4 regions of the Bacillus sp. SSR7 genome follow, and region 4 is predicted to be linked to each of the others. Evidence: riboswitches for the same ligand, from Rfam matches in the RefSeq annotation. Region 4 holds a riboswitch; each other region holds the start of a gene.

What was found. Region 4 has a riboswitch for S-adenosylmethionine ahead of mtnW (2,3-diketo-5-methylthiopentyl-1-phosphate enolase). Riboswitches for the same ligand answer to the same signal wherever they lie in the genome.
Region 1: linked by a shared signal. The riboswitch ahead of AC0NJG_RS16425 (methionine ABC transporter ATP-binding protein) and the one ahead of mtnW (2,3-diketo-5-methylthiopentyl-1-phosphate enolase) in region 4 are both predicted to bind S-adenosylmethionine.
Region 2: linked by a shared signal. The riboswitch ahead of mmuP (S-methylmethionine permease) and the one ahead of mtnW (2,3-diketo-5-methylthiopentyl-1-phosphate enolase) in region 4 are both predicted to bind S-adenosylmethionine.
Region 3: linked by a shared signal. The riboswitch ahead of AC0NJG_RS01380 (ECF-type riboflavin transporter substrate-binding protein) and the one ahead of mtnW (2,3-diketo-5-methylthiopentyl-1-phosphate enolase) in region 4 are both predicted to bind S-adenosylmethionine.

Annotation. Positions count from the first base shown of each region.
Region 1 is NZ_JBVVXV010000008.1:179,840-187,839, reverse strand. Features, by position in the region: gene AC0NJG_RS16450 (CamS family sex pheromone protein) at 1-398, shown strand, start outside; gene AC0NJG_RS16445 (TSUP family transporter) at 494-1,264, shown strand; gene pruA (L-glutamate gamma-semialdehyde dehydrogenase) at 1,417-2,964, shown strand; gene AC0NJG_RS16435 (hypothetical protein) at 3,166-3,300, shown strand; gene AC0NJG_RS16430 (cysteine hydrolase family protein) at 3,532-4,095, opposite strand; SAM riboswitch class I at 4,338-4,444, shown strand; gene AC0NJG_RS16425 (methionine ABC transporter ATP-binding protein) at 4,568-5,587, shown strand; gene AC0NJG_RS16420 (methionine ABC transporter permease) at 5,577-6,242, shown strand; gene AC0NJG_RS16415 (MetQ/NlpA family ABC transporter substrate-binding protein) at 6,264-7,118, shown strand; gene AC0NJG_RS16410 (HXXEE domain-containing protein) at 7,291-7,761, opposite strand; gene AC0NJG_RS16405 (DUF3926 domain-containing protein) at 7,820-8,000, opposite strand, start outside.
Region 2 is NZ_JBVVXV010000016.1:78,317-86,316, forward strand. Features, by position in the region: gene mmuM (homocysteine S-methyltransferase) at 497-1,474, opposite strand; gene mmuP (S-methylmethionine permease) at 1,449-2,858, opposite strand; SAM riboswitch class I at 2,942-3,049, opposite strand; gene AC0NJG_RS23040 (SHOCT domain-containing protein) at 3,821-4,285, opposite strand; gene AC0NJG_RS23045 (hypothetical protein) at 4,695-4,829, opposite strand; gene AC0NJG_RS23050 (YjcZ family sporulation protein) at 5,078-5,188, shown strand; gene AC0NJG_RS23055 (phosphodiester glycosidase family protein) at 5,506-6,591, opposite strand; gene mgtE (magnesium transporter) at 6,752-8,000, opposite strand, start outside.
Region 3 is NZ_JBVVXV010000001.1:239,536-247,535, forward strand. Features, by position in the region: gene AC0NJG_RS01360 (sensor histidine kinase) at 1-774, shown strand, start outside; gene AC0NJG_RS01365 (YjcZ family sporulation protein) at 867-974, opposite strand; gene AC0NJG_RS01370 (energy-coupling factor transporter transmembrane component T family protein) at 1,110-1,910, opposite strand; gene AC0NJG_RS01375 (ABC transporter ATP-binding protein) at 1,903-3,603, opposite strand; gene AC0NJG_RS01380 (ECF-type riboflavin transporter substrate-binding protein) at 3,614-4,162, opposite strand; SAM riboswitch class I at 4,302-4,417, opposite strand; gene AC0NJG_RS01385 (aspartate/glutamate racemase family protein) at 4,571-5,251, shown strand; gene AC0NJG_RS01390 (macrolide family glycosyltransferase) at 5,301-6,479, opposite strand; gene AC0NJG_RS01395 (peptidoglycan D,D-transpeptidase FtsI family protein) at 6,879-8,000, opposite strand, start outside.
Region 4 is NZ_JBVVXV010000002.1:431,051-439,050, reverse strand. Features, by position in the region: gene AC0NJG_RS06395 (carbon-nitrogen family hydrolase) at 1-786, opposite strand, end outside; gene AC0NJG_RS06390 (pyridoxal phosphate-dependent aminotransferase) at 801-1,979, shown strand; SAM riboswitch class I at 2,044-2,149, shown strand; gene mtnW (2,3-diketo-5-methylthiopentyl-1-phosphate enolase) at 2,214-3,458, shown strand; gene AC0NJG_RS06380 (2-hydroxy-3-keto-5-methylthiopentenyl-1-phosphate phosphatase) at 3,455-4,114, shown strand; gene AC0NJG_RS06375 (methylthioribulose 1-phosphate dehydratase) at 4,111-4,749, shown strand; gene AC0NJG_RS06370 (cupin domain-containing protein) at 4,727-5,239, shown strand; gene AC0NJG_RS06365 (hypothetical protein) at 5,547-5,822, shown strand; gene AC0NJG_RS06360 (DUF3909 family protein) at 5,865-6,197, opposite strand; gene AC0NJG_RS06355 (NAD(P)-dependent oxidoreductase) at 6,203-7,081, opposite strand; gene AC0NJG_RS06350 (serine hydrolase domain-containing protein) at 7,086-8,000, opposite strand, start outside.

The DNA.
Region 1 (8,000 bases), on a different contig from region 4:
AAGGCAGTGAAACAGTTGAGGATTGGAAACAAATTAATGAGAAGTATTATTTGTTCCCATCTGAACAAGCGAAAACAGATAATAAACGTGAAGACTTGGCGAGAGTATCAAACTTCAAGGCAAAATTAAGTGATTATTTCCAAGGTGACTATACAGCTGTTATCGGTACTGGTATGTATAGAGACGATGAATTAAGAGAAATAAAGCTTGATATTCCTGTCCAGTTTAATGGAAAAGCAGAAATAATTGGCTTTACACAATATGTAGCCGGGCTTGTTATGGAATACTTCCCGAATTATATGAAAGTACAAGTAACGATTAAATCTGTAGAGCGTCCAGAAGCAATTATTATACGTGAAGCGAAGCAAGATGAACCGTATGTGAAAATTTTAGATTAAATAGAAGGGCCGTTCCTTTATGGAACGGCTTTTTTTCTTGGGTAATTTTGTTATAATTTAAAATGTTATAAATAATGGGGTAAGGGGTAAAGCGCATGGACGAATTAAGTTTTCAAGTCATTATTTTATTAATTGCATTCGGTTTTTTAGCAGCTTTTATTGATTCAGTTGTTGGCGGTGGAGGATTAATTTCGCTTCCGGCACTTATGTTTGTTGGTTTACCACCAGCTTCAGCAATTGCAACGAATAAATTAGCTGCAACGATGGGGACGTTTACGAGTGCGATTTACTTTATTCGATCGGGAAAGGTCGATTTTAAAATTGTAGGAAAGTTAATCCCGTTAACTGTTATAGGGGCAGTAGCAGGTGCTTTAGTAGTAAAGTTTATTCCTTCAGATATTTTACGTCCGTTAGTGCTTGTGATGTTGGTATTTATTGCCATTTATATTATTGCGAAAAAAGATTGGGGAAGTGTGTCTACCTATAAGAAGATGACGAAAAGAAAAACATTAATATTTTTCTTTGTTATTTTAATGATAGGTTTTTACGATGGATTTTTTGGACCAGGGACAGGATCCTTTTTAATTTTTGCATTTTTATTAATTGGTTTGGATTTTATTCAAGCGGCTGCATCTGGAAAACTTTTAAACTTTGTTAGTAATATCGTATCGTTAATCACTTTTTTATTTTTAGACGTAATTCATTTTGAATACGGTATTATTATGGGATTATCAATGATTTTGGGCGCTTATTTTGGATCGAAGTTTGCAGTTCAAAAAGGTGTTGGATATGTAAGGACTTTATTTTTGTTAGTAACTATTTTATTGATTAGCAAAAACATTTTGGAATATACTCATATCTTGTAGAGTTATACATTTGTATAACTCTGTTTTTTTATTATATTTTAAAAATTAATTAATTTTTAAAATATAAGTCTAGGAATATTTGAATAAATCTAAATTATCGTGTAGAATAATGTTGTAAAATGTAAACGTTTTTCTAAGGGGAGGCTAAAAGGATGGTAGTAGCATACAAACATGAGCCATTTACAGATTTTTCAGTGGAGGCTAACAAATTAGCGTTTGAAGAAGGTTTAAAGAAAGTAGAATCTTATCTTGGACAAGACTATCCATTAATTATTGGGGGAGAAAAAATCACTACAGAAGACAAAATTGTTTCTGTAAACCCTGCAAATAAAGAGGAACTTGTTGGTCGTGTTTCAAAAGCAAGCCGTGAGTTAGCTGAAAAAGCAATGCAAGTAGCGGATGAAACATTCCAAACTTGGAGAAAATCAAAGCCAGAAATGCGTGCAGACATTTTATTCCGCGCTGCAGCAATCGTTCGTCGCAGAAAACATGAATTCTCTGCTATTCTTGTAAAAGAAGCAGGTAAACCATGGAATGAGGCAGATGCTGATACAGCAGAAGCAATCGACTTTATGGAATATTATGGTCGTCAAATGTTAAAATTAAAAGACGGTATTCCAGTAGAAAGCCGTCCAATTGAATATAATCGTTTCTCTTACATTCCATTAGGAGTAGGTGTTATCATTTCTCCTTGGAATTTCCCATTCGCAATTATGGCAGGTATGACAACAGCTGCTTTAGTTTCTGGTAACACAGTATTACTAAAACCAGCTAGTACAACTCCTGTAGTAGCAGCGAAATTCATGGAAGTATTAGAAGAGGCTGGCTTACCAGCTGGCGTAGTAAACTTCGTTCCAGGTAATGGTTCTGAAGTTGGTGATTACTTAGTAGATCACCCTCGTACACGTTTCGTGAGCTTCACTGGATCTCGTGATGTAGGTATCCGTATTTATGAGCGCGCAGCGAAAGTAAACCCAGGCCAAATTTGGTTAAAACGCGTTATCGCTGAAATGGGTGGTAAAGATACAATCGTTGTTGATAAAGAAGCAGATCTTGAATTAGCAGCTAAATCTATCGTTGCATCAGCATTCGGATTCTCAGGACAAAAATGTTCTGCATGTTCTCGTGCAGTAATCCATGAAGACGTATACGATCACGTATTAAATCGTGCTGTTGAATTAACAAAAGAATTAACAGTTGCTAACCCAGCTGTATTAGGTACAAACATGGGTCCTGTTAATGACCAAGCTGCATTCGATAAAGTAATGAGCTATGTTGCAATTGGTAAAGAAGAAGGTAGAATCTTAGCAGGTGGCGAAGGAGACGATTCTAAAGGCTGGTTCATCCAACCAACAATCGTTGCGGATGTTGCAGAAGATGCTCGCTTAATGAAAGAAGAAATCTTCGGACCAGTAGTAGCATTCTGTAAAGCAAAAGACTTTGACCATGCACTTGCAATTGCAAACAATACAGAATACGGTTTAACGGGAGCAGTTATCTCTAACAACCGTGACCATATTGAAAAAGCACGTGAAGACTTCCACGTAGGTAACTTATACTTCAACCGTGGATGTACTGGTGCAATCGTAGGATACCAACCATTCGGTGGCTTTAACATGTCTGGTACAGACTCTAAAGCTGGTGGCCCTGACTACTTAGCACTTCACATGCAAGCAAAAACTACTTCTGAAACTTTATAAGAAATAGTAGAAGAGATCTTCGCAGTCTGCGAAGATCTCTTTTTTTTGAAAAAATTTTTATATGTGGATTAACATAGTAATCAGTAGAAAAACTAATAAAGTAATAAGGTTTACTTCAGCAAAATGAGGTATATTTATATTTGCTGAATAGATTCTCTTTAAAGATAAGAAAAGTAGGTGAACAAAGTGGGAAAATATCAATTGGATTACAAAGGCCAGGTAGCTGTCGCAAAGTTTCATGAAAAACAGACGCCTGTCAAATTTGATAAAAAGCAACAAATTGAAAAATTGCGTGCGGAGTATTTGAAAAAGAAACAAAAACAAACAGATAAATAATAGGAGAAACTAGTTAATTTGAATTAAAAAACACTTACCATATATTACTACTTGGTAAGTGGAACTAGCTAAACCCTATTAATACCGGGATAAACATGTAAATAGAAATAAAACAACGAGAAAAGTTGACTTATTAGTCACATTTTTTTGTATTCATTTTAAGGATTTCCTGTATAATACAATTTGAAAGAAAATCTATGGTTTGACAAGAAACACTCTTTTCGGTTTTGCTCACTGAAGAGAGTGTTTTTTTGTAGCTAAAAACTCCTCTGTACTCATTACATTTGCATATATGCCATTTAAACTAGCTAAAATTGTGTTATGGATATAAACGGCTGGTATAGTAGCATTCTTAAAAGAAAGGTCTTTTGTAGCACAAGCATCATGTATAACAGTACATTGCAAGCCGAAATCAAAGGCAGCCCTTACGGTAGCATCAATACACATATGAGTCATCATCCCGCATATGACGACGTGTTCAATAGCTAAACGTTGCAATTGCTTTAGAAGATCAGTTTCGCGAAAACTATTTGGATAATGCTTGAGTATAACCGTTTCTTCTCTAAGTGGGCGTACGCTTTCATGAATATGTACACCTTCTGTATTGGGTAGGAAAAAAGTAGCGTCCTCTTTTATTGCTACATGTTGGATATGAAAAATAGGTTCGTTTTTCTTTCTAAAGAGCTGTAGTAGCCGACGGGCATATGCGCTTGCTTCGAATGGATTACGTAATTCCATTTTGCCGTGTGGAAAATAATCATTTTGAATATCAACGAGTAAAAGAGCTGTTTTCATATATTTATCTTCCTCCGATTTCATATTCAAATAATGGTATTCAATTAGTAGAGAAGATTATCCTTTAAAAAAATATGCAAGAGGAGAATTTTACATAACTTTAAAGATTACTATTATTTATTGAATTTTTCATCTGAAAATTTCAATAAATAAATAATTAATATTTTTCTAAAAAATGTATTGACTCTTATTATTCTGAGTTCTATAATGAGAATTAATTAAACGACAATTAAATCGATACATTCTTATCCAGAGAGGTGGAGGGACTGGCCCTACGATACCTCAGCAACGGGTTTTTTTAATACCGTGCTAACTCCAGCAAGCCTATGAAAGGCTTGGAAGATGAGAAGATGTGAACGAGTACATATAAGTGCTCTCCTTCTTATCTTTATGGTTGATAAGAAGGAGAGCACTTTTTATTTTACCTCGAGAGCTCTACTTCAAGTTTTTACAGCATATAGGAGGGGAAAAAATGATTTCTTTTAATAATGTAAGTAAAGTATATGAATCAGGTGGGCAATCTGTTCATGCGGTGGAGGATGTAACGTTATCAGTTGAGAAAGGCGAAATTTTTGGCATTATTGGTTTTAGTGGCGCTGGAAAGAGTACGTTATTACGCCTAGTAAACATGTTAGAGAGACCAACGGCAGGAACGATTTCAATAGATGATAAAGAGATTACATCATTATCGACGAAAGAATTACGGAAGCTAAGACAAAGAATCGGGATGATTTTTCAAAGCTTTAATTTATTTAATTCAAGAACAGTATTTGGGAATATTGCTTATCCATTAAAGTTAGCAAAAGTACCAAAGAATGAGATAAAAGAAAGAGTAAATGAATTGCTGAAGTTTGTAGGGTTAGAAGATAAAGCAAACAATTACCCAGAGCAGCTATCAGGCGGACAAAAGCAGCGTGTTGGTATTGCTAGAGCACTTGCAACATCACCAGATATTCTTATATGTGACGAGGCAACATCAGCTTTAGATCCAGAAACAACGACAGAAATTCTAAACTTATTAAAGAAAGTAAATCGAGAATATAATTTAACAATTCTTCTTATTACACATGAAATGCATGTTGTGAAAGAAATTTGTCACCGTGTAGCTGTAATGGAGAAAGGAAAAGTTATTGAAGAAGGAAAACTGTTTGATGTTTTCACGCAACCAAAAACAAAGACGACTCAAAACTTTGTACGTTCTGTTATTAATGATCATTTACCGGAAAGTGTTTTAGCAAAAATTCAAAATGGTGGTCAGATTTATCGTCTAACATTTACTGGTGAGGAGACAGGACAGCCGGTACTATCATATATCGCAAAAAACTATAATGTTGATGTAAATGTATTGTACGGAAATATTATTGAACTTCAAAATGTGCTATTTGGAAATCTTCTTGTAGAATTGCAAGGCGAACAGAGGGAAATTCAAAAAGCATTACAACATCTAAGACTGCAAGTGCAACTGAAGGAGGTGGAAGCTCATGCGAGTTGATTGGAGTATATTTTGGCCGCGCATACTAGATGCGACGGGGGATACCCTCTTAATGGTAATAGTCACCCTTATATTTGCTACAATTCTTGGTATACCTCTGGGTTTACTTTTATATGTAACGAGAAAAGGAAATTTTTTAGAAAATAAATGGGTCTTTTCTATTCTTAATATCATTATTAATACAATTCGTCCAATTCCATTCATTATTTTCTTAGTAGCTTTAAGTCCACTAACAAGAAGTGTTATCGGAACGACAATTGGAACGGCAGCAGCAATTTTCCCAATGACGTTAGTTGCATCAATTGGTATTGCAAGAATGGTTGAAACAAATCTTGTTTCTGTTCCGAAGGGAGTAATTGAAGCAGCGCAAGCGATGGGTGCTTCACCAATTAGAATTGTTTTTGAAATTCTTGTGCCAGAAGCGTTAGCACCATTAATTTTAGGTGTTACATTTATGACAGTTGGTTTAATTGAATTTTCTGCAGTTGCTGGGCTTGTCGGTGGTGGCGGTCTTGGTGACTTAGCAATGACATATGGTTATCAACGTTTTGATACATCGGTTATGTTCGTAACGGTCGTTTTACTTATTATTCTCGTACAGGTAGCTCAAAACTTAGGAAACTACTTTGCGAAAGTCTTTTTACGCAGATCATAAAAAGGAAGAGGGGAAAAGAAAATGAAGAAAATTTTAGCATTTGCATTATCAGCGATTGTAGGGGTTTCAGCATTAAGCGGCTGCTCAAGTGGAGACACAGGGGCAGGAGCGAAAGAAAAAGTAGTTCGCGTCGGTGTAACTGGAACGGATGGAGACGCTTGGGAAATTTTGAAGAAGAAAGCTGAAAAAGAAGGAATTAAAATTAAACTGGTTGAGTTCTCTGATTACACAACGCCAAATAAAGCGTTAGCTGATGGAGATATTGAATTAAATTCATTCCAGCATATTGCATTCTTAGAACAATTTAAAAAGGAGCATAAGTTAGATATTACAGCTGTTGGTACAACGCAAATTGCACCAATGGGTTTATACTCTGAAAAACATAAGAAAGCAAATGAAATTCCAGATGGTTCAGAAATTGCGATTCCCAATGATCCAACGAACCAAGCGCGTGCATTAAAACTTCTTGATGCAGCTGGATTATTAAAGCTTAAGAAAGACTTTGGCTTATTCGGAGATCCAAGCGGCATTGCTGAAAATCCGAAGAAGTTAAAAATTACACCGGTTATCGCACAGCAAACACCTCGTGTATTAAAAGATGTTGCAGCTTCAGTTATTAATAACGGTGTTGCTGGTCAAGCTGGATTAGATCCAGCTAAGGATCCAATTTTCTTAGAAGATCCAAAGAATGAAAATGCGAAGCCATATATTAATATTTTCGCAGCTCGTACGAAAGATAAAGATGATCCAACACTGAAAAAAGTAATTGAACTATATCATTCAAAAGAAGTAACAGATGCAATTAAGAAAGAAACAAATGATGGTTCCATTTCAGTAGATCTTTCACTTGATGAGCTTGAAAAAATCGTAAAATAGTGATTGGGTTTAATGGACTAACAGAAGGAACCCCTCCGCTGTTAGTTCGTTCAACATATAATCTACTTAACAAACAAAACAAATCCTAATTCTGTACCTTCCAATTCTGTATAACATAGAATCCAATGTTTGTTAAGTAGAGTAATGGACCAGGAGTTTTCCTGGTCTTTTTTTATGAATGAAAGTAGCTAGCGAATAGTAAGGTAATCCAAATTATAATAGGATAAGAAAATAAGCTGAAAGCGAGTGTAATTAAGAATTTATTTTTATGAATTAAGTGTTTTTGGGATGAAAAAAAGAAAATAGAAAAGATGGCAATGAAAGCTGCGGATATTACGCCAGGGTTATAGGAACGGTAAATGAAAAACAAAATAATATGTTGAACAGAGTTGAAGAAAATTGCCCCTTGTATAAAAATAATCCAGTATATAGAAGGCAAGATGTTTAGTTGATATAGAAAGACGATAAGTAAAACAAAGAGAGTCAATATAGAAATAGCAATGGAAAATTGTTGACTAGTTATAAAAGTAATTGAAAATTGATTAGCAAGATATTGTGGCATTTGGAAAAATTCTTCAAGGTTATGAATGAAAAATAAAAAGGGAATAAGCCAAAGCATAATAGTGGGAATTTTTTTTGACAACTTACATCACTCCAATATGGAGATAGAAAGCCTAGAAAGGCCCTCTATCCAGAGATGTTCATTCAATTATAATACTTTTTAAATTATCTTCATGATGCCCTTGTTCTTTTGGATAAGCAGCAAGTTCCTCTTGTAAAATATTTAGTATTTGCTTAGCTGATTGCTGGATTGGGGCAGGTAACTCTTCTAATATATGCATACCGACTTTTATTTTTGTACGGATGACCTTCCTTAGTAGT
Region 2 (8,000 bases), on a different contig from region 4:
TACGCATACCAAATAAACCCTATCGTTTTATTAAAAATCCAGGAAATAGTAATGAAATCCTATATTTATACGATTGAATATAATGTCACACATTTTATAAGGTAAAAAGGAAAGGATAGATGAACAGGAGAGCATACCTGTTTACATCTACCCTTTTTTACAACAATATGACCATATTAACTACTACAACTTTTCATATAATTATTGAACTATTTTTTAAATAAATAAATAAATGGTCCCCTTCACCTTCAATTGGATCAACTACATCTTCATTAAAAGATTCAGCATGTTATCTACCATATCTATTAAACCAGCGGTTTTTATTTTCCCTGATTCCTTTCCATACCTAAGGTACCCAAAAGTCCAGAGGATTTCCGAGGCTACCATCCACATTTGTGTCTCTGAAAAAACATTTTGTGCCACTAGATGAAACTGTAGATTCCTTAACAAGCTAAATCATGAAAATACACACAAAAATAGATTATCAATCATTACATTACTGCTTTGCTTCGTTCGAATAGAAAAACTCGGAAGAACGCCACTTGTTCGATATCCCCTCAATGTGATAAGGTGTCGTTCTGCAGCATCCACCTATTAAACGTGCACCTGCTTGGTACCATTCTTCAGATTGAATATCCAACGCGTTACATTGTTCATAATCATGCCATGTTTTTGTTTCTGGATTATAAGTTTCACCAGAGTTTGGATAAACAATAATCGGTTTTTTGGTGTTTGCCCTCAACTCTTGGATTGCACCAGTCACAACGTTTACTGGCGCACAATTGATGCCTATTGCTACAATTTGTTCACTTTTCTCAAAAGCTCGTGCACACTCCACGAGTTTCATACCTTCACTAATCTCTTTCTCATTTTTTAGCGAAAAGGTAAGCCACGCATATGTTTCTGGAAACTCACGCAATAATGTATCTAATACTCTTGCTTCTTGCAGGGAAGGGATCGTTTCAAATGCCAATAGATCTGCACCTGCTTCAATTAACGCGGACATTCTCGAACGGTGAAAGTCTGCTAATGTTTTATCTGTCACACCATAGTTGCCTACATACTCTGAACCATCTGCAAGGTAAGCCCCGTACGGCCCAACTGATGCAACAACCAATGGTTTAGGCCTATTCGTTTGCTTATTTTCCTTCCAAAAATCATCTCTTGCCCTTCTTGCAAGTAACACCGTTTTCTTAATTAATTTCAAAGCTTCCTGTTCTTGTATTCCACGCGTGGAAAAACCACTAATAGTAGCTTGATAGCTTGCTGTTATGGCACAGTCCGCTCCAGCAATAAAATAATCTAAATGAACCTGATAAATTAGTTCTGGATTTTCTAGTAACACACGTGCCGACCAAAGGGGATCGTCCAAATTACATCCATGTGCCTCCAATTCTGTAGCTAATGCTCCGTCAAGAATCATAATGGAATGTTGGGATAAAATATCATCAATTGGGTTGATTTTGTTCGACATAATCTACGCCCCTCTTTTTTAGATTTTTTGTTAGATAATAACTTCCATAGCAAAACAAAATAAACGGTATGCCGCAATATAAGGCAATCCTCTGTGTTGGATCGAATGCAATTCCAATACACGATGCCAGACAAAGGATAAAAGAAGCAATTGGTACTAATGGATATAGTGGTGTGCGATAAATCAAGTCCTTTTCAGAATTTCCTTCTTTCAAAAATTGTCTGCGAAATAGGAACTGGGAAGCACTAATACTCATCCAAACTACGACTACTGCTAGACCGGAAATGGAAACAAGTACGATATAGACAGTATCTGGTGCCACAATACTTGAGAGCAAAGCCAAAGCTCCACCCACCATGCTGAAAATGACGGCGTTGATTGGAACACCTTGCTTCGTCATTTTTCCAAAAATGGGGGATATCATGTTCTTATTAGCAAGCGACCAAAGCATTCTAGAAGAGGCGTAAAGGCCTGAGTTTGCCGCAGATAAAATGGCTGTTAAGATAACGAAATTCATTATGTCAGCTGAATATGGCACCCCAATTCGTTCTAGAACTGCAACAAAAGGGCTCTCTAATACCCCCGCATCGGAAATAGGCAATAACGCAGATAAAACAACAATCGTTCCTACAAAAAAGATGATCAATCTCCACAGAGTAGTTCGAATGGCCTTCGGTATCATTTTTTCCGGGTTCGCTGTTTCTCCAGCTGCAATGCCTATTAATTCTGTTCCCGAAAAAGCAAAATTAACCGCAAGCATGGTCATCATAATGGCCGTAGCACCATGAGGAAATAAACCTCCACTTGTAAAATTAGAAAAGAATGGTGCTGCTTTTGAATGAGCCATCGGAAGAAACCCTAGCATTGCCGCTACTCCTAAAACAATAAAAATCACAATAGCTATAACCTTTATCGATGAAAACCAAAATTCGGATTCGGCAAAAAATTTAACAGTCAGAACATTTAATACAAAGATCAAAATGGCAAAAAGAGCACTCCATACCCAAACATTAATCGATGGAAACCATCGCTTCATAAGTAATCCTGCGGCTGTAAATTCAGAACCTAAAGCAACAGTCCAAGTTAACCAATACAACCAGGCTACTGTATACCCTGTACCCGGTCCAATGTATTTAACTGCATAACTATGAAATGCGCCCGTTTCGGGCATATGTACGGAAAGTTCTCCTAAACATAGCATAACTAGATAAACCACTAGTGCACCAACCAAATAGGATAGAATTGTTCCAAATGGGCCAGCTTGTTGAATAGTGTAACCCGAACTTAAGAATAAGCCCGTTCCAATCACCCCACCAAGTGATAGCATGACTAAATGACGTGCTTGCATTTTCCTTTGAAATTCTTGCCCATTTTTGTTCTCCATTTCTACTCTCCTTTAGTTACTATCCAGAAAAAACAAAAACGCACTCTAAAAAAGAGGGCGCTACTGACAAATAAAAACGGAAGCTCTCATCTATCAGGATTATCACCCGCTGGAATTAGCACAGTGTCTACTTAAGCAGACCTGTTGCTGAGGTTTCATAAGGCCAGTCCCTCCACCTCTCTGGATAAGAAATATTTTTTTATAACCTTATCAATCCATTCAATAACTGTCAAGACAATTCTGTTTTTTTAAAAAAATCATCTATTATAGAAATACAAAAAAAGGAGTATTACTATAACTGCAATCCACTCCTTCTTGGGTATTATTTAAAAATTGAACATACAAAACCTCATTTATTTATGATACAGTTCACAAGCACTTCCTCAAAATTTGATGCGCTTCTAAATATCTTCTTACTTCTTTGGCTATGGGGATCACCGCAACTTAGAGATGTGTGACGAGACCCCATCGCCATCAAGCTAAGGTTTTGAAGTACCCCCTAAATGACAATTTTCTTTCTCTACAATTAATTATTTCGAGAAATGAGCTCATATTTTTGTTTTGGGGATGTTTACTTTTCTTAAGTTAATGGGTATGCGGCCGTACCCTTAAACAAGAAACACAAGCGCCAGCTACTAAAGAAGAGCCTAAAAAAGAAGAACCCAAAAAAGAGGGGCCTAAGAAAGAAGAAGCTCCGAAAAATAAACCTGGAATTAGCAAAACTAAGTTCAATTAAATCAAAAATGGAATGAGTTACGACGAAGTTAAAACTATCATTGGTAGCGACGGGGAAGTTTTATCTTAGACTGGGCAAGCTAGCGAACAACTTCATACCATTATGTATAAATGGAATGTAGAAAAAGGATTTGGTGCTAATGCGAACTTCATGTTCTAAGAAGGTAAATTGCAAAATAAATCTCAATTCGGTTTAAAATAAAAAAAGCACTCATATGAGTGCTTTTTTAAATTCCTAATAATTGCTTTTTCTTCGCTTGAAACTCTTCTTCAGTAATAACTCCTTGATCTAACAACTCTTTATACTTCAATATTTCATCTGCCCCACTTACTGATGCAGAAACTTGAGGTTTGCTTTTATTAGCTAAAATACTCTCAATATACTCTTTAATTTCTACAGCCATTTTTTCTTCTTTTTTTGTAAACATAACTGTGTTTTCATCTGCTGCTGCAGCCATAACCCCTTTTTTACTCTCTTGACTACCCATAAAAATAAATTGTATGTAACCATTTGTGAGAAAATTGGCTTTTTTAATTTGAATACCAGTCATATTGTTAATATCAATGGTTTTTTCACCGTCTAATCCATGATTTAAAAAATTCAAGGCTCCTCTTCGCTTCAGTCGAATGAAGTTATCCTCTATTCTTACTACTGTTTTCCCTGCCCCTTTAAACTCAAATGTTCTATCCAAGCTCTCCACCCCTATAATTACATAATGTATTACTCAAATATTATAACTCTGAATCTTTATTTACAAAATATAGATTTTGTTCACTTTTACGATACATTTATGAAACAGTCGTATGTTACGTTATAAAAGTCCATTTTTTGAATCATTTTCATTCTGTTAAAAAGTCCCAGACCTTCTAGGGCTTTTTACGTTTAAATAAAGAGGTATACCAAATTTCTCAATGTACAATATTACTTGACATAGTAAAATAATAATTGAATTGGCGTCCAATACATATCATTAAAATTAAAGTGGTTCAAGTCGGAGGAAGGCACCTTTGGGTGTCTTTTCTTTATTATAAAAACCCTCAAGCATTCTTACACTTGAGGGCTTATCAATTGAAAGGTAGGGCTGTTTGGAGTTCTTTATATTAAGAACAAAGCGGGATTACTCCTAAACCAATTAATAGAGCTGCAGCAAACGCTGGAATTGGGACAGGGATCTCGATACCCTCTACAACTAAGAAGTATTGTCCACTTACTACTTTAAAACAAACTAATTGCATGGTTATTCCTCCCTTCTGCTAAGATTAATACATTATATTATTTAATCTAATTATTGATATAATTCAATAGTTTGCTTTTAAGAAAATGTGCAATTTATTTATATTCAGGTGAAGCGCCCTAAATCATCTTTCCCTTATTTTTAAAAGGACCTGCTCATTTAATCCTTAAAAACATAAAGTAATTTGAATCCATTAAAATACATGAGTGACTCCTTATTTTTCTCCTACTATTTAAAGGAGGAATTATTATGGGCTTTGGTGGTAGCTGCGGTGGCGGCTGTGGCTTTGCAGGAGGATTTGCTTTATTAGTTGTATTATTTATTTTATTAATTATTGTTGGAGCTTCTTGCTTCTGCTAAAAACTATGGGAAAAGACACTCTTGTTTGGGTGCCTTTTCTTTTTCTCAATATAAGAGCTATAAAAATATGCTATAGTTTTAATAGAAATTCCCTTTTGTGCAATGAGATAAAAATACCCAACAAAAAACCCACCTATTTCCGTAGGTGGGCCTTATCTTTATTACACAATACCAAATTATACTCCCATTTTTTCATAAACTTTATGCAATTATACAATTTCTCCTTTATGTGTACTGATTTCATTTTACGGATTTTATTCATTAATACATTTTGCGGTTTTAAAATCTTTATTTATATAAGTAGCTCATACATGGGTTTAAATATTTGTACCAATATTATCTAATGTTTTGGGATTTACTTTTTCTCCATCTATTGTCATCTTTATTTTTTGCTTCGAATTTGCTGTTACCACCCAAGCATTCGGTAAATAGCGATCTTCATGAGACAATGTAGAAGGTGAATTTATAACCCTTCCTCCTAAATATAGAGTAGCAGAGGATCCTCCATCCATTGCCATTGCATTTATTGCTCCTTTTTCATATAGAATATCTTGACACTCTTTTAACGTAGCCCCTATACTATGCGTCTGTCTACCGTCAATAACTAGAAACATAATTGTACCATCTTCTTTTTGTGCCATAATACTTCGCGGTGCAGAGCCCCAGCCACCGTCTCCTTCTGTAATCATTTTTTCTCCATTTACAATTAACTGTGGCATAAATCCTGCCGCTGAAACGACTTGTTTATCCAAAAGTTGTTGGGTAGAATAATTTCCTGTTATCATTTGCCCAAACTTTGTTAAACCCGTAATAATTGTAGGGGTATTTCTATCCATATTCGTATCAATAGCTTCCCCATTTTCTATTACTATTCCAGTTGCAACATTTCCTCCACCCCTTCCTGTTTCATCAGCAAATCCACTTGCATTCACAGCAACAAGTGCATGATTACGCTTTGCTATTACGCTAATTTTTTCTCCTCTGTTAGCGCCCTGTGTTCCTTGATGGCTAACAAGTTTAACATTGAAGGGATTGCTAATAGTAACTAATTTCCCTTCAAAAAGAAAGCGACTATCTTTGTTACTTTTAATTGTTTCTACATCAATTTCTAATGGTTGATTTTTAAATTCTTCTAATCTTTTTCCTGCTATTTTTTTATAAATATGCTCATCACTGTTTGACCATTTCGGATGGTTAATTCTATCTTGCAGTTTATCTAGTTCCTTTTGGGATAGGAATGTATATTTCGCATATTGTGGATGCTGAGAAGTTAGTATACTCCCAGCCATTGTTATACGAAGCTCTCGGCCATAGCTAGTACCAAATAATATTCCTATGCCAATAAGCATGAAAATAGACAACAGTAGCAAAATTCGTTTGAAGATTTTTCTTAGATGTTTCATAGTTTTATCCTCCAGCATTCATTACATTCAATAAATCCATTAAAATATTATTTATCTCAAGACATAAGTGTTTGATTTCCTCATTTTTGAATTCTCCACTAGATTTTAGCAATCAAGGCAAAATACTTATTCCGCATTTCGCTTTTACTTCAGTGTATATTTACAAATTTAATAACGTTTTTGCAACCATGAAATAAATTACTAATCCTGTTCCGTCAACAAATGTTGTAATAAATGGACCCGAAACAACTGCAGGATCTAGTTTTAATTTTCTTAGAATCAAAGGTAAAACTGCTGCTACAATAGAAGCCCAAATAACAATAAATAATAAAGTAATTGCTACAACTTGTGCAACTTCTGTTCCAACTCCTAACATGTAAGCACGAGTGAGCCCAGCTATCCCAAGTGCAAGCCCAAGAAGCATACCAATTGCAAATTCTTTTTTCATTACACGGAAAAGGTCTTTAAATTTCACCTCTCCGATACCAATTGCACGAGTAATTGTTGCTACAACCTGTGTTCCTGTATTCCCACCAGTACCTACTAATAACGGAACAAAGAAAGCAAGGGCAACTACAGTTTCAATTTCGTCTTCAAAATACTTTAATACCGTACCTGTGTATGCCTCAGCAACAAAAAGAAGTAATAGCCATGGTAGACGTTTTAAGAAAATGCTCCAAATGCTAGCTTCAAAGTAAGATTGATTCAATGGTTCACTTCCGCCTAACTTTTGAATATCTTCTGTAGCTTCTGCTTCCATAACATTCATTACGTCATCAAATGTTATAATACCAATCATTTTATTATTTGCTTTTGTCACAGGTATTGCTGCTAAATTATAATTCAGGAGCTTTTTTACAACTTCTTGCTGGTCAACTTCAGCTTGTACTGAAATTACCTCTTGAATCATAATAGTAGATAATATCTCTTCATCTGCTGCTAGTAATAACTCATGTATGGAAACGATTCCCTCAAGATAACCATGACTATCAAGAACATAACTATAAGATATTGATTCTACATTTTCAGAATGTTCCCTAATGTACTTCAATGTCATTTTTACTGACCAATTTCCTCTAACTGCAACAAAATCACTTGTGACAAGACTTCCTGCCGTTTCAGGTTTGAAATTCATCAATTTTTTTACGTTATGTTTTGTAATTTTGTCTAGATACGCCATTAATTTAGCTTGTTTTTCAGGATGAACCGCTAGAAGTAAATCTACTAATTCATCAATCGGTTGTAAATTTAGTAACTTTTTAGCTTTGTTTTCAGATAAGTGAATTAAGATATTATATTTTTCTTCTGCACTCATATATTGAAGAATTTTAGAGCTTTTTAATACGGGAATCGTATTTAGCAATATGATTTGATCTTCAATTGAAAATCTTTTTACTTCTTGTGCAACA
Region 3 (8,000 bases), on a different contig from region 4:
TACTTCATAATATTACCGACTACTCTGATGCTATTTATTGTTTATATAAATGAAGTTATAAAAGATGCAGTATGTATGCGATCAAAATTAATTAAAATGGAGAAAATGGAGATTGTTAGCCAACTCGCTGCTAGTATATCACATGAAGTAAGAAACCCTTTAACTGTCGTAAAAGGATTTACACAACTTTTGAAAACATCCAATTTGACTCCTGAATCGAGAGATAAATATATTGACCATATACTTGAAGAATTAAATCGTGCTCAAGAAATTATTGATGACTATTTAACATTTGCCAAACCTGCTCCAGAAAAATTAGATCATATTTCAGTCGAACAAGAGTTAAATAGAGTTATTAATATGATAGTGCCCTTATGTAATATGAATACGGTACATATTACGAAAGATTTCTCCAATGCAACAATAGTTGGTAATAAGCAGCACTTTCAGCAATGTTTTTTAAACTTAATAAAAAATGGTATTGAAGCAATGCCTAATGGTGGCACTTTAAATATCTCCTCTTCTATTAGTAATAATAAAGTTATCATACGAATTGAAGATAGCGGAATTGGTATGTCACAAGAGCAAATAAATCGATTTGGCGAACCGTATTTTAGTACAAAAACGAAAGGTACAGGTTTAGGTACAATGGTTGCTGTTAAGATCCTTGAAACGATGCAAGGTAATTTGAAAATCCGAAGCGTTATGAATAAAGGTACTACTTTGACAATTACATTCCCGAAATGTAATACAAACGCATCTAACAACAAATAAAAAAGGAGCAATTATGCTCCTTTTTTATTTGTTTCGATACATAAGTATCTTCTATGTTTTTTTAGTTTACATTTGTGGAGACTAATTAAAAATTAGTACCCTCCGCCCCAGCAGCTGCATCCAACGATAATTAATAAAATAAATAACACAACTAATAAAGCGAAACCTCCACCAAAACCACAAGAACCACCGTAACTCATTCTTTCTCCTCCTTTTGGTTTGAAAACTAATAGGTAGTTGATCATTTTAACTGGTTCGTATTATACATTATGTAAGTATCCCTTTTTTGAGCATGTCTATATAAAAATAAGTAAAAGCACTCATTTGAGAGTGCTTTAAAATGGATACCAAAAATTTTGAAATACATGTAACTTTAAATATACTGCAGCAATTAAAATAAAAACACCTACAAATAAAGCAATGAAATCTCCGCTTTTCGCTTTATTTGTATAGAACCACGTACGTGTATCCTTCTTTCCAAATCCTCTTAAATCCATTGCGTTTGAAACTGTATCAATTCTCTCTAAAGAATGAATAATTAAAGGCCAGAAAATTAAGACACGGTTTTGTATTCGAATCCACAAACTTGCTTCTCCTTTTTCAAAAGCTACTCCTCTCGCCTCTTGGGCATTTTTAATAACTTTATATTCGGACTGTATATCAGGTATATAACGTAATGCAATATTTATCGCATAAGTAATTTTATAATGAATTCGAAATTTACTTAAGCTACTCACAAATTTGCTTGGATCAGTCGTATAAATAAAAATAAGTGTAAATGGTAATAACGTAAAATACTTTAACGAAAGTGTAGCTGCATAAAATAAGGTTTCGTATGTAATTGTTGCATATCCAATATACACAAATGAAGTATACGATCCAGTTAATTCAGATCCATGGGTTGGTGTAATAAATAAAATCATGACAGAATTTAATAAACTAAATGTGAATATAACAGTAAAAACAATAAAAATTTTACGAAATGGAATTTTAGCAACTAGAAGTCCGATACATCCAATCATAAATACGAATAGCAATATGCGAAAATCAAAAAATAAAAAAGTAAGTGTCATACAAAAAATAAATAACAACAATTTCACTGCCTCGTCCATGCGATGAAAATATGTATTATACACCTTCCTCCCTCCTAATATCATCAAAATAAAGTTTCATAAATCTTTCAGGATTTGTAATACCACTAAATTTAACGAGTTTAAATAAAGAGCTCTCCTTTAAGTTCGCTCTTTTTAATGTTTCTGGATGTCCTAATACAATAGACGCGGGATTATTCGCAATAATTTCTCCTTCATGTAGAACTATTGCTCTGTCTGCATATTCTAATGCGAGATTCATATCGTGTGTGATAAAAATAAAGGATATTCCCTTCACAGCTAGTTTTCTAATAAACGTCATAAATTGTTTATAATGATAATAATCTTGTCCCGCTGTCGGTTCATCTAATATGATAAGTTTTGGATTTATTGCTAGTACAGATGCAATCGTTAATCTCTTTTTTTGACCATAACTTAATGCCTGAATTGGCCAATTTCGAAATGGATACAAGCCACAAATTTTTAATGTTTCCTCTGCTCTAAGCTTAATTTCTTCCTTCGAAAAATTTTTTAATTGTAATGGAAATGAAATCTCTTCCATTACAGTAGCTTGTGTAATCATATGATTTGGATTTTGCATCACATAAGATATAACCTCACCACGTTTACGAATAGACCAAGAATTGATATTTACTCCATCAATTAAAATTCTATCATTTTTTGTTTTGTTTATCCCTATAAGACTATGAGCTAATGTTGATTTTCCAGCACCATTATGACCTAAGAGTGCTACTATTTCCCCTTTATATAGAGAGAAATTTACATTGTCTAATACTTTTTGTTTATTAGGATATGAGAATGACAAATTCTCTACTTTCAATAATTCTTTTTTTGTAGGAGTATCTTTACAAAAAGTTTGCTTCTCCATCCACTCATTTATTACACCACTAACATTTTCTCTTTGAAGATTTTCAAATGGGTATATTACGTCATTATTACTATCAAAATGCAATCTCTTTAATCCTTCCAAGTACATAGGTTCCCTTAAGCCAATAGATGGTAATATATTTGAGGCCAAAATCTCTTCTGGTGTTCCTATCTCAACGATTTCCCCTTCCTCCATTAAAATAATTTTATCTAAATCCAGATTTAACATTTCTTCTATTCGATGTTCAATAATTACAATTGTTTTATTACATTGTTTATGTATATCTTTAATAAGTTCTATTGTATGTAAGCTACTAGCTGGATCTAAATTCGCTAACGGTTCATCAAACAATAATATATTAGCATTTGTCGTTAACAGACCTGCTAAAGAAACAGTTTGTTTTTGCCCTCCTGATAACTCATGTGGACTTTGTTTATGAAAATTATGCATCTTTACCTTTTTTAATGATTCCGAAACAATCTTTTTCATATCATCTTCATTTACGCATTCATTTTCTAAATAAAAAGCTACATCTTCCTCTACTGTAAGACCAATAAATTGTGCATCTTGATCTTGCAAAATTGTTCCAACCTGTTTACTCTGTTCAAAAATACTTCCTTTCCTCGGGTCTTTTCCGTCAATTAAAATAGTACCAGTACTAGTCCCTTCATAAGAAAATGGGATTAGCCCATTTATACAATGAGCTAATGTCGATTTCCCTGAACCACTTCGCCCAGCAATCAACACTTTTTCCCCAGGATATATATGAAATGTAACGTCTTTAACAGTAGGCTGCGCTGCATGCTTATATTGAAAGCTGAATTGTTCAAAAGAAATAATTGGTTGCATGTTAACATCCCTACTTTTCAATTTTTAAATGTGTATGTTTCTTATTAGATTTAGCTAATCCTATTGTAATTGGCAATCCAAGAACTAAAAATACAATAACATCAGCAATTGTTGCACCTAATACTTGTATAACAATTTTGTCAAACGGTTCTCCCATCACAATAATATCGAATGCCCCAGCAAATATAATAGCAATGACGATACCAATTAACCCAGTAATAGCTAAATAAGAAATATCTCCTTTATTATATGTCCCGTTTTTCACACTAAAGCCAACTCTTTTTTGAATAAGCCCCATTGCAAAGCCGATAATACCTGAACTAAAAACCCATCCCCACCAAATACCCCAGCCAGCAATTGTATCTGTTACGGTATGACCGATAAGTCCTATTAACAGTCCTGCCACTGGGCCAAATAACGCTCCAAAAATGGTTAAAATAGCTAACGCAGGTTTAATAAATGTATTTGGTGCAATAGAAAATCCCCATAGTCCTAATATCCCATATAGTGCTGCTCCAATTCCGATTGCCACTACTAATTTTGTTGATAATTTGTTCATTACAATTCCCCTCTCTTAATAGTCAACTTTTATTACTCTATATTTATTTTCAAAATGAATTATGCATCGACACTCCCTTTCTATACAACAAAAAATGACCTCTTACATAAGAGGTCATTTTCTTTCACATTCAAGAATCCTCTTATCTTCCAAAAAACACATCGTGTTCTCTGCGGAATTAGCACCTTCCTATACATTTATATAGGGGTTGCTGAGGTTTCATAGGGCCGTTCCCTCCACCTCTCTGGATAAGTATTAATTTGTAATTCGTATTATGGCACTAAGAAACATAAATTACAATACTTTTCTAATTATTTTTATTTTTTGCTAAATGATTCATTTAAATCATTGTATTCTCATCGGAATTATGAAATAATGAACTCAAAATAGTTACGGGAGGAATATACGATGAAAGTAATCGGTTTAATTGGTGGGCTAAGTTGGGAATCTACATCGTTATACTATAAACATATAAATACACTTACACTCTCTCAATATGATCAAAATGCAAAGCTTGTTTTATATAGCATGGACTTCGGTGAAGTAACTAATTTATTACAAAATCATCAATATGAAGAAGTGAAAAACGAATTAGTTACCGTTGCAAAAAAGGTTGAAAAGTCTGGGGCTGAATGTTTATTAATGTGTTCCAATACAGTACATCTATTTGCTGAAGAAGTAGAGCAAGCAATATCCATTCCACTCCTCCACATTGGTGATGTAAGTGCAAAGAAAATGGTAGAACATAATATAAAGCGTATTGGACTATTAGGTACGAAACAAACAATGGAACAAGACTTCTATAAATCACGTTTAGCAAATTATAACATTGAAACAATCATCCCAAATAAAGAGGCAAGAAAATTTATTCATCATGTTATTTTAAATGAATTAAGTAAAGGAATTATTTCAGAAGTATCAAAAGAAAAGCTATTACAAATTACAAAGTCATTAATTCAAAATGGCGCAGAAGGTATACTACTAGGTTGCACCGAAATACCATTGCTCATTTCCCAAAACGATCTTACTGTTCCTGTTTTTGATACTACTTTTTTACATGCAAATACTGCTGTGCAGTTTGCTGGATAATCATATAAAAGCATAAAGGTGCCACCTCTATGCTTTTATATGACCCACACTATTTATTTAAAAGAGATGTAATCATTGTAATTGCTTCATTTGAACCACCACAATCTAAAAAACTATCTTTCAATTTTCGTATTCCATGCTTATACTTTTCATTTGAAAGAACGTCTGTTACCGCTTCTCTTAACGTTTGCACATTAACATGCTCTTTCAATAACCGATTTGCTGCTTCCAGTTCGGTTAATCTTTGTGCTATCATTGGCTGGTCTTTATCATGTGGAATTATAACAAATGGAACATTAAAATGAATAGCATCGTGTACGCTATTCATACCGCCATGTGTAATAAAAATATCTGCTTCACTTAATACTTCTGTTTGGGGTACGTATGAAGCAATTATAAAATTGTTTGGCGCCTTCTTAATTTTAGAACGATCATTTCTATCACCAATTGCCATTACAACTAACCCATCAAAATCTGAGAAAGCATCAATACATGTATTAAAGAATGGTTCGAGTCCTTCAAGGAGTGTCCCCATTGAAATGTAAATAACTTTCTTATCTTTAAGCAATTCAAGTGGAAACTCTACATTTGTTTTACGACTTGAAATACTCGGCCCAATAAAAATATTATTTTCTCTGAAAGAATCACTATTAGGTTGGAAGTAACGACTTGTGTACACGAGGGTAATATCTCCTTTGTTATGCATAAATTGAAGATTATTTTTAGGCTTCACCCCAAATTCATGTTCTATTCGATATAGTAACTGTTCAGAAATTTCATCAGGTTGGAATGGCATTTCTGCATTTGGATGAAAAGGTAATGTCTCCAAAAATTCAGTAGGAATTAAAAATATAGGAGAAGAAACTACACCTGGAACTTGCAAATACTCCTTTACTAACTCTCCAGCGCCAAATATATCATAAATTACGCAATCAAAATTTATGCTTTCACATAATTCTTTCGTAATTTCTAATATATATAAAGAGGTTTGAACATGTACATGAAAGAAAGAGTCCAGCCCATTTGAAGTTTCAGTATCAATAGAAATCTCCTTTAATAAATCTGGATGGGTATATACATTAGCTCCCAAATCTTCAATTCTGTCTTTAAAGTGTTCTGTAGTAATATAATGGACGTGATCACCCCGTTCAGTAAAGGCTTTGACTAAACTTAATGTAGGATTCACATGTCCCTCTGCCGGAAAATTAACCACTAAAATATTTAGCACTTATTTCTCACTCCTTACATTTCACTTTTTTAATTCAGCATACTGTTATTTGTACAAGTAATCTTCTCCTAATAGTCCTAATATGCTTGCTACATTCTGTTGATAAATAATTCTCAGTCATCAACATAAAAAAAGCATCTACCCATGTAGATGCCTAACCGTGATAAGGAGTGTTCTGTGAGGTTAGAACAAGCTTTTCTGCTTGTCCTATGCAATTAATATATGATTTTTTTTATAAAACGTGAATAGTTAATAGAATTATTTCATCCATTTTATATGATCAAATGGACGAAATACCATTTCTTTTAGAATAAATTGCTTCATATATACCTCTTTTCTAATCCGTTCCTATGTAAAACGCCTCTAGTTTACAGGAATGCTAGAGACGTTTCGTACATGTTAATTCTCTTTAGAATCATCTGTTTTTGGCGCTTCACCAGTTAATCGCTTATTTTTCAAATCAAAATAAGCATCTAGAACTTCTTTTCCAATATCGGAGTTAATGCCCGATTTATCATTTATAACCCACGGTACTACAACAGAAAATGCTACTTCTGGATCATCATATGGCGCATATCCTGCTAATGTTAAGTTATAGCAGTCTCTTCGATCGCCCTTTTCATTTCTTCCAATATCATTTTCTCCACCGTATACAGTCTGTGCAGTACCTGTTTTACCAGCTGGTTTATACGAAGCTTTTTGGAACGCCCTTACTCCCGTTCCATCACCTTCTTGGAATACCCTTCTAAATCCTTCTTTTACTTGATTTATATATTCCTCTTTCATATCTATCTTATTTAAAACGATTGGTTTTATTGAATGCACCACTTTACCAATTTCATCTTTTTGAACAGTCTGTTCTCTAATTTCTTGAACAATTTGTGGTTTCATACGAAAACCACCGTTTGCGATAGTCGAAATATACTGTACAAGCTGAAGCGGTGTATACGTATCATACTGACCGATTGAGTAGTCTAGTAAGAAACCAGGTTGATTATCTTTTTTACCAATTTGTCCAGCTGTTTCATTTGGTAAATCAATGCCCGTTGGAACACCTAATCCAAATTGCCTGAAATAATATCTCATTTTATCAAAACTTTCCTGTTTAATATTTAACGAGCTATTTTTCACATAATCTACACCTGCAATTTTTAATGCTGTGTTAAACATATAGACGTTAGAAGAAACTTGTAAAGCTCTTAGATCATCTATATTTCCAAACGCTTTCCAAGATTTTTTCTCTCTAGTTCCTTTAAACTTCATAGGTGCATCATAAAAATAAGTACCTGGTGTTATTGCTTTCGTTTCAAATCCAGTTAATACTGTTGCCCCTTTAACTGTTGACCCAAGCTCATATGAACTTGTCATCGTTCCTAAAGCATAATCTTCAACCTCCATTTTCCCTTCTTTTTCTACAAGCCTTTTCCCTGCCATTGATAATACTTGTCCATTTTTCGGATTCATCATTACAACGAAAGCACGATCCAACATAGATTCAGACCCTTTATATGCCTTTAATAT
Region 4 (8,000 bases):
CTCGCCAAATAGAATTGATTCTTCTTCATTCGCTTCTACAACAACTTCGCCCCAAGGATCGACAATTAAAGAATGGCCGGCAAACTCATTATTTGGATCCTTCCCTGCCCTATTACATGCTACAACATAACACTGATTTTCAACTGCTCTTGCTTGTAATAATAAACGCCAATGCGCTAAACGAACGAATGGCCATTCAGCTACAACAAATAAAACTTTTGCACCTTTAGCAGTATGAACGCGCATCCACTCCGGAAAACGAATATCATAGCAAATGGTGCCGGCGCACTCTACATCATCTAACTTAAATTCACCAGTACTATTTCCAGCGATTAAATATTTATGTTCATCCATAAGCTGAAATAAATGCACTTTACTATATTCATTGACTAGTTCTCCTTTATTCGTTACAACATACATTGTATTTGTAACACCTTGCTCCGTTTGCTTTGCTATAGAACCACCAACAATATGTACACCATATTGTTTCGACCATTCTATCAACTTTTCTTTCGTTTCCAATCCATCCCTATCTGCAATTTCAGAGAGTCTCGTTAAATCATAACCTGTTGTCCATAGTTCTGGTAAGACGATAACATCTGGTCTTTCTTTCATCGCTTCGTTTATTTTATGTTTAGCATTCTCAATATTTTTTTCTACATCTCCAAAAACAATATCCATTTGAATACATGCGACTTTCATTTTGTCAGCCCCATCCTTAATTTTTTCTTTACAAAATACTGGAAAGATTATATCATTTGTCACTAGAATTGTAACAACTTTCAAAAGAGGTGGAAAGCATGAAATTATTTCAACCTTCTGAGATCGTAACATCATTGCCTACACAATTTTTCGCTTCACTTGTTGCAAAAGTTAACAAAGTCGTTGCAGCAGGGCACGATGTTATTAATCTAGGACAGGGTAATCCAGATCAACCAACACCACAGCATATCGTAAAAGCTTTACAAGATGCTGCTGCAAAAGCGATTCATCATAAATATCCGCCATTTCGCGGACATGAAAGTTTAAAAGAAGCTGTAGCAACATTCTATCAACGCGAATACGGCGTAAAATTAAATCCAAAAACGGAAGTTGCTATTTTATTCGGCGGAAAGGCTGGGTTAGTAGAATTACCAGTTTGTTTTACAAACCCTGGTGATACGATTCTCGTTCCAGATCCAGGTTATCCAGATTATTTATCAGGAGTTGCTTTAGCAAAAGCTCAGTTTGAAACAATGCCACTTATTGCAGAAAATAACTTTTTACCAGATTATACGAAAATTGATGACTCTATTGCCGAGCGTGCAAAATTAATGTTTTTAAACTATCCAAATAATCCTACAGGTGCTACTGCATCAAAAGATTTTTTTGATGCAACGATTCATTTTGCTAATAAACACAATATATTAGTTGTTCATGATTTCGCTTACGGTGCTATAGGGTTCGACGGTCAAAAGCCTGTTAGTTTCTTACAAGCAGACGGCGCCAAAGATACGGGAATTGAAATTTATACATTATCAAAAACTTTCAATATGGCTGGATGGCGTATTGCCTTTGCAGTAGGGAATGAAAGTGTGATTGAAACAATTAACTTATTACAAGATCATATGTATGTTAGTATTTTTGGTGCAGTTCAAGATGCTGCCCGCGAAGCATTATTAAGTTCACAGTCTTGCGTAGGAAACCTCGTAAATAGTTATGAATCTCGAAGAAACGCTCTTATTTCTGCTTGTCACTCGATTGGTTGGAATGTAGACATTCCAACCGGATCATTCTTTGCATGGCTTCCTGTTCCAAAAGGATATACATCTGAGCAATTTTCTGATATTTTACTAGAAAAAGCACACGTTGCAGTTGCTCCTGGTGTTGGATTTGGTGAGCATGGCGAAGGATACGTCCGTGTTGGTCTCTTGCATACAGAAGATAGATTACGAGAAGCCATTAATCGAATTGATAAATTAAATTTTTTCAAAAAGTAATTGACAACATGAAAAACATCTGACAAAATTCAGTTATCTTAAAAATTTAAACATTTCTAAATACTTCTTATCAAGAGCAGGTGGAGGGACGAGCCCGACGAAACCCGGCAACCGATCTACAATTGTAGACACGGTGCTAATTCTCGCAGCATTACGCTGACAGATAAGGAGCTGGTTGTAAAAAAACCTCTCCTTAGCTGAGAGGTTTTTTTATTTAACTAGGAGGTTATAACAATGAGCGGAATTATAGCGACGTATTTAATCCATGATGATTCACATAACTTAGAAAAAAAAGCTGAGCAAATTGCACTCGGTTTAACAATTGGCTCTTGGACTCATTTGCCACACTTATTGCAAGAACAATTAAAGCAGCATAAAGGCAGCGTCATTCATGTTGAGGAATTAGCTGAACATGAACATACCAATTCGTATTTACGTAAAAAAGTAAAACGCGGAATTATTAAAATCGAATATCCGTTATTAAATTTCAGTCCGGATTTACCAGCAATTTTAACGACTACATTTGGAAAGCTCTCACTTGATGGCGAAGTAAAATTAATTGACTTAACTTTTTCAGACGAATTAAAAAAACAGTTTCCTGGTCCAAAATTTGGGATAGATGGTATTCGAAATCTTTTACAAGTACATGATCGTCCCCTTTTAATGAGTATTTTTAAAGGAATGATTGGACGAAATATTGGGTATTTAAAAACGCAATTACGCGATCAAGCAATTGGTAGTGTAGATATCGTAAAAGATGATGAAATATTATTCGAAAATGCATTAACACCACTTACGAAACGCATCGTATCTGGAAAAGAAGTTTTACAATCCGTATATGAAACATACGGACATAAAACGTTATATGCCGTAAATTTAACAGGACGAACTTTTGATTTAAAAGAAAATGCGAAACGTGCAGTGCAAGCTGGAGCTGATATTCTATTATTTAACGTATTCTCTTACGGACTAGATGTACTACAATCACTTGCAGAAGATGATGAAATCCCGGTTCCTATTATGGCACACCCTGCTGTAAGTGGTGCTTATTCCGCATCCAAGTTATATGGAGTTTCATCTCCATTATTACTCGGGAAACTACTCCGTTATGCTGGGGCTGACTTTTCATTATTCCCATCTCCATACGGAAGTGTTGCGCTAGAAAAAGAGGAAGCTCTTGCTATCTCAAAATATTTAACTGAAGACGATGCATTTTTCAAAAAGAGCTTTTCTGTTCCGTCTGCTGGTATTCACCCTGGTTTCGTTCCCTTTATTGTACGAGATTTCGGTAAAGATGTTGTTATTAATGCTGGTGGCGGAATACATGGACATCCAAATGGGGCGCAGGGCGGCGGTAAAGCTTTCCGTGCTGCAATTGATGCTACTTTGCAAAATAAACCACTCCATGAAGTAGATGACATAAATTTGCATAGCGCACTACAAATATGGGGAAATCCCTCTCATGAGGTGAAATTATGAGTATTCAAGTATTTTGTGATTTCGATGGCACGATTACAAATAATGATAACATTATGTCCATTATGGAAAAATTTGCACCACCAGAAGCTGAAGAAGTAAAGAATAGAATTTTATCACAAGAGCTATCTATTCAAGAAGGTGTTTCTCAATTATTTCAATTCATACCTACTAATCTGCACGATGAGATTATTCAATTTTTAATAGAGACTGCTGAAATCCGTAGTGGTTTTCATGAGTTTATACAATTCGTAAAGGAAAATACCATTTCTTTTTACGTAATATCAGGTGGAATGGATTTCTTCGTCTATCCACTCTTACAAGGAATCATTCCAAAAGAGCAAATTTATTGTAATGAAACAGACTTTTCAGCAGAGTTTATTACAGTTAAATGGCCTCATTCTTGTGATGATCATTGTCAAAATCATTGCGGATTATGTAAATCATCATTAATCCGTAAATTAAGTGATACAAATGACTTTCATATTGTAATTGGAGATTCTATTACTGATTTACAAGCCGCGAAACAAGCTGATAAAGTGTTCGCTCGCGATTTTCTTATTACAATGTGTGAAGAAAATCATATTGCTTATACACCGTTTGAAACATTTCAAGATGTGCAAGCTGAATTAAAACATTTGTTGGAGGTGAAATTATGAAACAACTTTTTCGTCAATGGTATGACTTAAGCGAGATAAAAAAAGAATTAACAACACGCAATTGGTTTCCAGCAACGAGTGGTAATATTTCTATAAAGGTTAGTCATGAACCACTGACTTTTCTCATTACAGCAAGTGGTAAAGATAAAACAAAAACGACTCCAGATGATTTTCTATTAGTAGATCATCTAGGGATTCCCGTATTAGAAACTGAATTACGTCCTTCAGCAGAAACAATCTTGCATACACATATTTATAACCATACGAATGCTGGGTGCGTCCTTCATGTTCATACAACCGATAACAATGTTATCACAAATTTATATAGTGATGCAGTCACACTTCAAAATCAAGAAATTATTAAAGCTCTCGATATTTGGGAAGAAGGTGCAACAATAAACATTCCTATTATCGAAAACCATGCCCATATCCCAACGCTTGGAGAAAACTTCCGAAAGCATATACAAGGAGATTCGGGAGCAGTATTGATCCGTAACCATGGTATTACCGTATGGGGTCGAGATAGCTTTGATGCTAAGAAAAGATTAGAAGCTTATGAGTTTTTATTCCAATTTCATATAAAACTATTATCAATTCAAGGAGGCGTTTCTAATGGCGCAAATTCGTATTCATGAAGTAAATACTCGTATTGAAAATGAAGTGGAAGTATGTAAATTTCTACAAGAGGAAGGCGTTTTATATGAGAAATGGAACATCTCTAAGCTTCCTACTCATTTAAATGAAAGTTATTCTTTAACAGATGAAAACAAGGCTGAAATATTAGCTGTGTTTTCAAAAGAAATTGCTGATGTTTCATCACGCCGAGGTTATAAAGCACACGATGTAATTTCACTTTCAAATAGCACACCTAACCTTGACGAACTATTAATTAATTTCCAAAAAGAACACCATCATACTGATGATGAAGTTCGCTTTATTGTTAGTGGTCATGGCATCTTCGCCATTGAAGGAAAAGATGGGACATTTTTTGACGTTGAACTTGAGCCAGGCGATCTCATATCTGTTCCTGAAAATGCAAGACATTATTTTACCTTGCAAGATGATCGTCAAGTTGTAGCTATTCGTATTTTTGTTACAACTGAAGGCTGGGTTCCAATCTATTAAGGTAGTTAGTTGAATAAAAGGCCTTGGACCCCCTTTTCCAACCTTTTATTCACTCTACATATATACATCCTCCTATGGAGCAGGCTTATTTCAAAAAATGAAATAAGCCTGATTTTTTATCGTTCTAATCGTATTATTCCTTCCGTTCAGTACAATCTCTCCCTTCAATTTTTCAAGTGTATTTATTAATACTTTTTGAACATTTATTGAACTTTTTTTGAACTTTTTTCTGAAAATTCTGTTTTATATATGATATACTACAATTAACTAAGAAGGAAAAGAAAATCGCAAACAGAGGGGGAGAATCATGAGTTTACTTATCGCACTTATACTAGGAGTTATGTGTGGAGCACTTCCTGTTATTTTAGGAGCCATTATGGAAGAGTTAGAAGTTGGTGTTTTAGGTTTTGTTGCATCTTGTGTAAGCGCTTTACTTTTTGGTTTGTTCGGTGCTATTCCTGTTTCAATTCTCTGTGCATTTTATATAGTACGCCATGCTCGTGCAAAACAATTCGGTCCTAATCACATCGCGCAAGTTATTCCATTCCCAATCGAACGATGCCGCCGGGCTTCTAGCTTATAATTACAAAATTAAAAATAAATAAAAGTCCTCAAATGAGGACTTTTATTTATTTTCTTCTAGAAATTGAAACAATTCTTGTAGATGCAAAGCGTCTTCACTATAGCTAACAGATACATGATATATACCGTCAATCTCCGCTTCCATGTAAAGGTCAACTCCATCTCGATCATATTTCAATGCCAAATAAAATTCCATTTCTTCTAGCATCTTTTTTGAAGTTCGAATAACGTAATGCCCTTTCTCATCTCTTCCATATTCGAAATTCGGTTCAAAATCATATTTTTGTTTAAAAGCTTCTTTTTGTTTTTCATTAATTTGTATACATGTTGCTCTTTGTACAGTATCAATTATCTCATCAAATTTTTGAAGATCCATCTCATTTACCCCCTTACGTATTTTTTGTATAACACTTGTGTTCCGCTATTCTCTTCCCCATCTTTTATTAGCTCTTCATACAATTCCTTCGCCAAACTTAAACCTGGTACTGGTAATTGTAATTTTTCAGCCTCATCTAACGCAATCTTCATATCTTTCATAAAATGCTTTACATAAAACCCTGGTTCAAAATCTCCCTTTAGCATTCGAGGAGCCAAATTACTTAATGACCAGCTACCTGCAGCACCCGTTGAAATGCTCTCTAACACTTTATCTGGATCCAGTCCAGCTTTATTCGCGTAAGCAACAGCTTCACATACACCAATCATGTTGGAAGCGATCGCAATTTGATTGCACATTTTTGTATGTTGTCCACTCCCAGCTGCTCCTTGCAACTGAATATTTGTTCCTAACTTTTCAAATAACGGTAAACATCTATCATATATTTCTTTTTCTCCACCGACCATAATCGCGAGTCTTGCTTCTTTCGCACCAACATCTCCACCAGATACAGGCGCATCTAACGTATATATATTCTTACTTTTACCAGTTTCATTAATACGTTTTGCCAATGTTGGTGTAGATGTCGTGAAATCAATTGCTATCGTGCCTTCATTTGCATTCTCTAAAATTCCATCTATCCCAAAGTACACTTCTTCTACATCATGTGGATACCCAACCATAGTCATTACAACATCAACTTGCTTTACTAACTCTTTCGGTGTATCACACCAATTTGCACCATCTTGCACTAAAGAGTCTGTTTTCGATTTTGTTCTATTATATACATATACTGTATGACCGTCTTGCATGAAATGACGCACCATACTTTTTCCCATTACACCAATACCAATGAAACCAATTGATACATTTTTATGTTTCATTTTCTCATCCCCTTTGTTCTAATAAATCACTTACCATCTTTCGGAAATCTTTATTAAAGTCATCATCCATACTATTTTTCACATTTGAAAATAAAATAACAAAAGTGCCTTTTTCTTTATTAAAATTATTGAAAGTGTTCCAACCAGATAGTACACCATGATTATGAAAATAATCCGGATATATGTAAAAACTAAATGCATATTTTCGTTCTTTTGAAGGTGAAAACATCGCTTGTATACTTTGTTCAGAAAGAAGTTTTCCATTTATAATTGCTTCGTCTAATTTCTTCATATCTCCAACTGTCGTATACATCTCACCACAACCATATAGCCAATCCATGCCTAACTTCTGCGCCGGTACAAGCTCTTGATTTTTTTTCACATAACCCTTTGTAAAATTTTTATCTCCAGGTACCATATTTCCCATACCAGATTCATGCATATCTGCTTTTACAAATATATTTTCTTTTATGTAATCTCCTAAAGGTTTTTTCGATATATGTTCTATTATATAGGCAAGAACCATATAATTATAATCTGTATATCTCCAACCTGTTCCTGCAGGAAATTCTAAATTTTGACGTCCAATCCAATTAATTAACAGTAAACGGGAAGCAGCATTAACATTGCCTTTTGCGTGTTCAGGTAAACCAGAGGTATGCGTTAATAAATGATATAACGTAATATTTTTATTCTCCGGAAATGAAGGAATATATTTATTCACATTATCTTGAATATTTAGCTTCCCTTGATCCTGCAGTTGTAAAATAGATGTAGCCACAACTGTTTTCGTAATAGAACCAATACGATATTTTGTGTGAGGCGTATTTTCTATTTTATTTTGAACATCAGCATACCCATATCCTTTATTCAATATAACATGCTCTTTATCTGTTACCAAAACTGTTCCATTGAATTG